DNA from 2 places in the Bradyrhizobium sp. I1.14.4 genome. Region 1 is predicted to be linked to the other one. Evidence: riboswitches for the same ligand, from Rfam matches in the RefSeq annotation. Region 1 holds a riboswitch; the other holds the start of a gene.
What was found. A riboswitch is a leader RNA that binds a small molecule or an ion and turns the genes downstream of it on or off. The one in region 1 is predicted to bind glycine.
Positions count from the first base shown of each region.

Region 2: it holds a riboswitch for glycine, as region 1 does, so the genes downstream of both, ABIB78_RS20515 (D-amino acid dehydrogenase) here and gcvT (glycine cleavage system aminomethyltransferase GcvT) in region 1, are expected to answer to the same signal.

Region 1 covers NZ_JBNDLA010000009.1:69,496-72,897, reverse strand. The annotation lists gene alaS (alanine--tRNA ligase) at 1-971, opposite strand, end outside; glycine riboswitch at 1,174-1,261, shown strand; gene gcvT (glycine cleavage system aminomethyltransferase GcvT) at 1,403-2,548, shown strand; gene gcvH (glycine cleavage system protein GcvH) at 2,557-2,922, shown strand; gene gcvP (aminomethyl-transferring glycine dehydrogenase) at 2,933-3,402, shown strand, end outside.
Region 2 covers NZ_JBNDLA010000009.1:223,157-226,558, reverse strand. The annotation lists gene ABIB78_RS20520 (M20/M25/M40 family metallo-hydrolase) at 1-733, shown strand, start outside; glycine riboswitch at 826-932, shown strand; glycine riboswitch at 936-1,051, shown strand; gene ABIB78_RS20515 (D-amino acid dehydrogenase) at 1,117-2,424, shown strand; gene ABIB78_RS20510 (hypothetical protein) at 2,551-2,748, shown strand; gene ABIB78_RS20505 (ArgE/DapE family deacylase) at 2,745-3,402, shown strand, end outside.

The DNA.
Region 1 (3,402 bases):
TGCATCAGCGGATCGCTCGCGCCCAGAAGCTGCGCATGGCGCATCGCGCGGCGCATGATCCGCCGCAGCACATAGCCGCGGCCCTCGTTCGACGGCAGCACGCCGTCGGCGATCAGGAACGCCGACGAGCGCAGATGGTCCGCGATCACCCGGTACGACGCAACGTTCTGCTCGCTCGGTCCGTGGCCGAGGGCCGATGCCGCCGCATCGATCAGGTTACGGAACAGATCGGTCTCGAACACGCTGTCGACGCCCTGCAGGATGGCCGCCATACGCTCCAGACCCATGCCGGTGTCGATCGAGGGACGCGGCAGCGCCACGCGCTCCTCTTTCGTCACCTGCTCGTACTGCATGAACACCAGGTTCCAGAATTCGAGGAAGCGATCGCCGTCCTCCTCGGGGCTGCCCGGACGTCCGCCCCAGATATGCTCGCCGCGGTCGATGAAAATCTCGGAGCATGGGCCACATGGACCGGTGTCGCCCATCGCCCAGAAATTGTCCGAGGTCGCGATGCGGATGATGCGATCGTCCGAGAAGCCGGCGATCTTCTTCCAGTAGCCGGCCGCCTCGTCGTCGGTGTGGTAGACGGTGACCAGCAGCTTGTCTTTCTTGAGCCCGAAATCCTTGGTGATCAGATTCCAGGCGAGCTCGATCGCGCGCTCCTTGAAGTAGTCGCCGAACGAGAAGTTGCCGAGCATCTCGAAGAAGGTGAGATGGCGCGCGGTATATCCGACATTGTCGAGGTCGTTATGCTTGCCGCCGGCGCGCACGCACTTCTGCGACGTCGTCGCGCGCTGATAGCCGCGCTTCTCGACACCGGTGAAGACGTTTTTGAACTGCACCATGCCGGCATTGGTGAACATCAGGGTCGGGTCATTCCGCGGAACCAGCGGCGACGACGGCACGATCTCGTGGCCGTTCGCCTTGAAGTAGTTCAGAAATGTCGACCTGATGTCGTTGACGCTGCTCATGTTCATCCAATCGGAAAAAGGGGCCGGCCAGCCGCAAAAAGGCGTCATTTTCCGGCCGAACGCTTTTAGACAAGGCTAGCTGCGGTGTCCAGAAACTGTGCAGGCGGATCATGGGCTTGCCGCGGGAGCACAAAGCCCATTGGATAGTTGCTGCAGCCGCGTTGACAGTCTTGGTGGCGCGGTGTTTTCTACCTACCTGTACCTAGTCACGTCGGGAGAGACCGGCCTTGCGCCGGCGCCGAAGGAGCAACCGCCCCGGAAACTCTCAGGCAAACGGACCGCGTGACGTCTGACATCTGGAAAGAGGCGCTGGGGTTCTCCCCGATGCGTCCGCCGACGGGATAATACTCTCAGGCACAGCGACAGATGGGGCTTTCTGCAGGTTTCTCAAGGGGAAATAGGTCCCTGGCGGGAACTGCGAGGGCCCCGTGATGCTTGCGCACGAAACTTCACCGCTGAAACAGACCCCGCTGCACGCGCTGCATCTGGCGCGCGGGGCCAAGATGGTGCCGTTCGCCGGCTACGACATGCCGGTGCAATACACGGCCGGCGTGCTGAAGGAGCATCTGCACACCCGCAAGGAAGCCGGCCTGTTCGACGTGTCCCACATGGGACAGCTCGTGCTGAACGCCAAATCCGGCAAGGTCGCCGACGCGGCGCTCGCGCTCGAAAAACTGGTGCCGCAGGACATTGTCGGCATCGCGCCGGGACGGCAGCGCTACGCGCAATTCACCAACGCGGATGGCGGCCTGCTCGACGACCTGATGGTGGCGAATTTCGGCGATCACCTGTTCCTGGTGGTCAACGCCGCCTGCAAGGCCGAGGACGAGGCGCACCTGCGCGCGCATCTCTCCGACGCTTGCGAAATCGTGTCGCTGGCCGACCGCGCGCTGATCGCGCTGCAGGGGCCGAAAGCCGAATCGGCGCTGGCGAAACTTTGTGCCGATGTCGGTTCGATGAAATTCATGGACGCCGGTCCGCGTCGCGTCGCCGACATCGACTGCTTCGTCTCACGCTCCGGCTATACCGGCGAGGACGGCTTTGAGATCTCCGTGCCCGCTGACAAGGCGGAAGCCCTGGTCACCGCGCTGTTGGACGATCCCGACGTGCTGCCGATCGGGCTCGGCGCGCGCGACAGCCTGCGGCTCGAAGCCGGGCTCTGCCTCTATGGCCACGATATCGACACCACGACGACGCCGGTCGAAGGCGCGCTGGAATGGTCGGTGCAGAAGATCCGCCGCAGCGGCGGCGCCCGCGCCGGTGGTTTTCCCGGCGCCGACAAGATTCTCGCGCAATTCGCCGACGGCGCCGCCCGCCGCCGCGTCGGCCTGAAGCCCGATGGCCGCGCGCCGGTCCGCGAAGGCGCCGCGCTGTTCGCCGATCCGACCTCGACCGAGCAGATCGGCAAGGTGACCTCGGGCGGCTTCGGTCCGAGCCTCAATGCGCCGGTCGCAATGGGCTATCTGCCCACCTCCCTTTCCGCCGTCGGCACCACGGTTTTTGCCGAAGTGCGCGGCCAGCGGCTGCCGCTGAAAGTCGCCGCCACGCCCTTCGTACCCAACACCTACAAACGCTAGAGGACCACATGACGACGCTGTACACGTCCGACCACGAATGGCTCCGTATCGAGGGCGACGTCGCCACGATCGGGATCACCGATTACGCCCAGTCGCAGCTCGGCGACGTCGTGTTCGTCGAACTGCCCAAGGTCGGCCGCAGCCTGACGAAGGCCGAGGCCGCCGCGGTCGTCGAATCCGTCAAGGCCGCCTCCGACGTCTACGCGCCGATCAGCGGCGAGGTGATCGAAGTCAACGAGGACCTCGCTGCCGAGCCCGCGCTGGTCAATTCGGATGCCGGCGGCAAGGCCTGGTTCTTCAAGCTCAGAATCGCCGACAAGGGCGAGCTCGGTGGCCTGATGGACGAGGCCGCCTACGCCGCCCACACCGCCTGAGGATCACCCCATGAACGCGCCCTTCAAGCCGATCAACGAAGCCGCCACCGATTTCGTCCGCCGACACATCGGACCATCGCCGCGCGACATCAACGCGATGCTGGAGACGGCCGGCGCCACGAGCCTGCAGGCGCTGATGAACGAGACGCTGCCGGCATCGATCCGCCAGAAAGCGCCGCTCGATCTCGGCCGCGCGCTGAGCGAGACCGAAGCGCTCACGCATATGAGCGAGCTCGCCGCGCAGAACCAGGTGTTCACGTCGCTGATCGGCCAGGGCTATTCCGGCACCATTCTGCCCGCGGTGATCCAGCGCAACATCCTTGAGAATCCGGCCTGGTACACCGCCTATACGCCGTATCAGCCGGAGATCAGCCAGGGCCGGCTCGAAGCCCTGTTCAACTTCCAGACCATCATCTGCGACCTCACCGGGCTCGACGTCGCCAACGCCTCGCTGCTCGACGAGGCGACCGCGGCCGCCGA
Region 2 (3,402 bases), 150 kb from region 1:
GACGCCGCTGCCGATCACCGTGCTGTTCACGCCCGATGAAGAGGTCGGCACGCCCTCGACGCGCGACATCATCGAAGCGGAAGCCGCGCGCAACAAATACGTGCTGGTGCCGGAGCCCGGCCGGCCGAACAACGGCGTCGTCACCGGCCGCTATGCGATCGCGCGCTTCAATCTGGAAGCAACCGGCAAGCCGAGCCATGCCGGCGCGACGCTGTCCTCCGGCCGTTCCGCGATCCGCGAAATGGCCCGGCAGATCATTGCCATCGACGGCATGACCACCGAAGACTGCACCTTCTCGGTCGGCATCGTGCATGGCGGCCAATGGGTCAATTGCGTCGCAACCACCTGCACCGGCGAAGCGCTCAGCATGGCCAAGCGCCAGGCCGATCTCGACCGCGGCGTCGAGCGGATGCTGGCACTGTCGGGTACCGCCAACGACGTGACATTCAAGGTGACGCGCGGCGTCACCCGCCCGGTGTGGGAGCCGGATGCCGGCACCATGGCGCTCTATGAAAAGGCAAAAGGCCTCGCGGCGGCGATGGGCCTTGATCTGCCGCACGGCAGCGCCGGCGGCGGATCGGACGGCAACTTCACCGGTGCGATGGGCATCCCCACGCTCGATGGCCTCGGCGTTCGCGGCGCCGATGCGCATACGCTCAACGAACATATCGAAGTCAACAGCCTCGCCGAGCGCGGCCGCCTGATGGCGGCGCTGCTGGCGACGCTGGACTGACATCGATTTGCACTGCACAACACGTTGGCACTGCCGGGTCGAAATTTAGCCTTGTCCATTTTTGAGGCTTCGCCTACGGTCCGGCCGTCCAACGCGACGATGCGGGAGAGATCGAAGCGACAACATTCGTGTTGTTGGCTTCGGCGCCGACGGAGCAACCGCCCCGGAAACTCTCAGGCAAAAGGACTGTATCGTCAGGACGATCTGGAGAGAGACGGACACGGCCGCACATCAAGGGCCGTGACGTCCACCGAAGGGGATAGTCCGCTTTTGGGCCCAGGCCCGATGCGGATCAAGCTCTCAGGTACCGTGACAGATGGGGCGCCGATGCCGGTTTCACCGGCGGTTCGGCGACTCTAACCCACGGGAGCCTGAAGACCATCATGCCTCACATTGCGATCATTGGCGCCGGCATCACCGGCGTGACGACGGCCTATGCCCTGCTCGAACGCGGCTATCGGGTGACTGTGCTCGACCGGCATCGCTACGCCGCGATGGAGACCTCGTTCGCCAACGGCGGACAGCTTTCCGCCAGCAACGCGGAGGTGTGGAACAGCGCGGCAACCATCCTCAAGGGGCTGCGCTGGATGCTCAGGAGCGATGCGCCGCTGCTGATGAATCCGAAGCCGAGCTGGCACAAATATTCCTGGATCGGCGAGTTCGTCGGCCACATCGGCCGCTATCGCAGCAACACCATCGAGACCACGCGGCTCGCAATCGAAGCGCGCAAGCATCTGTTCTCGATCGCACAGCGCGAGAATATCGCCTTCGATCTCGAACGCCGCGGCATCCTGCACGTCTATCACGACAAGGCCGGTTTCGATGCCGGCCTGCGTGTCAACACGCTGCTCCAGCAAGGCGGGCTCGACCGCCGTCCGGTGACCCCGGACGAAATCCGCAGCATCGAACCCGCGCTGCAGACCGCCTGCTATGGCGGGTTCTTCACGCCGTCGGACGCGACCGGCGATATCCATAAGTTCACCCGCGGGCTCGCCGACGCCTGCGTCCGCCGCGGCGCGAGCTTCGTCCATGAGGCTGATGTCGATACGATCGCGCGCGGCGATGAGGGCTTCCGCATCGGCTGGAACGACGCAGCTTCGCATGATGCCGGAGTCGCGACGCGACATGAGTTGCAGGCGGATGGCATCGTGATTTGCGCCGGCGTGGCGAGCCGCCATTTCGCCGGCCTGCTCAACGATCGCGTCAACGTCTATCCGGTGAAGGGTTATTCGATCACGGTGCAGCTCGATGCTCCGCAAAGCCGGGACGCCGCGCCGACCGTCAGCCTGCTCGACGAAGCCGCGAAGATCGTCACCAGCCGGCTTGGCGCCGACCGCTTCCGCGTCGCCGGCACGGCCGAGTTCAACGGCTTCAACCGCGACATTCGCGCCGACCGCATCCAGCCGCTGGTGGACTGGGTGCGACAGCATTTCCCCGGGATCGATACGTCGAAAGTCGTGCCCTGGGCGGGCCTGCGCCCGATGATGCCGAACATGATGCCGGTGGTTCGCGCCGGACGGATTCCGGGCGTGTTCTACAATACGGGCCATGGTCATCTCGGCTGGACGCTGTCAGCTGCGACGGCGCAGATGGTCGCAGGGGCGATCGACGATTGGCGCGACCTCGATGCGCCACCGATGGCGCCGTCGCAGGTCGATGCGATCGAGACCGCCCGCGCAGCTTTCCCCTAATTATCCGGTCGAAGAGGAAGAATATGAGCGTACTTGCGTGTGGCCAAGTCGGAATTCGCTGAGAAACGCCGCGTGACAGGGACTAGCGTCACAATGGGGAAAAGCGCTTCAGCGCGGGAGGGGACAATGCGCATTGGGGTAGCGGGCACGCATGACATTGCGGTCCGGCGCGGGATTCCGGACGGCACGTGTGCCGGCGGCGATCTCTTCGGCGGACCGATACGTAACCTCGCCACCGGCACGCGCACCAACTCGATGCGCGACCTTTCCGAAACGGTCAACGCTCAGGCTCACGCACAAGGCTCCATGAGAGGCGAGACATGACAACCGAGACGTTGACCAAGCCGGATCAGATTGCCGCAGAGCTGTCCGCGGCCGTCGATCGAAACTTCGACGATCAGATCGCGTTCCTGTCGCGCATGGTGCAGTTCCGCAGCCTGCGCGGACAGGAAGCGCCACAGCAACTCTGGCTGGCCGAGCAATTCGCGAAGCGCCGCTACGACGTCGATGTGTTCAGCCTTGCGGACGTCAACCTGATGAGCCATCCGAAGGCTGCGCCAATGGACGGCATCGATCTTGCCGGATCGCAGCAGGTTGTTGCGACGATGAACAGCAAAGGCAGCGGACGCAGCCTGATCTTGCAAGGTCATATCGACGTGGTGCCGGAGGGGCCTGCTGACCTTTGGGACCAACCGCCGTTCTCGGGCGCCGTGCGCGACGGCTGGATGTTCGGGCGTGGGGCGCAAGACATGAAGGCCGGTGTCTCGGCAATGATCTTCGCGCTCGATGCGATCGGCGACGCCGGATATGCCCCGGGCGGGCGCGTCCATCTGCAGACCGTGACCGAGGAAGAGAGCACCGGCAACGGCGCACTCTCGACCTTGATGCGCGGCTATCGCGCCGATGCCTGCCTCATTCCCGAGCCGACCGGACACACCCTCACGCGCGCCCAGGTCGGCGCCGTCTGGTTTCGCCTGC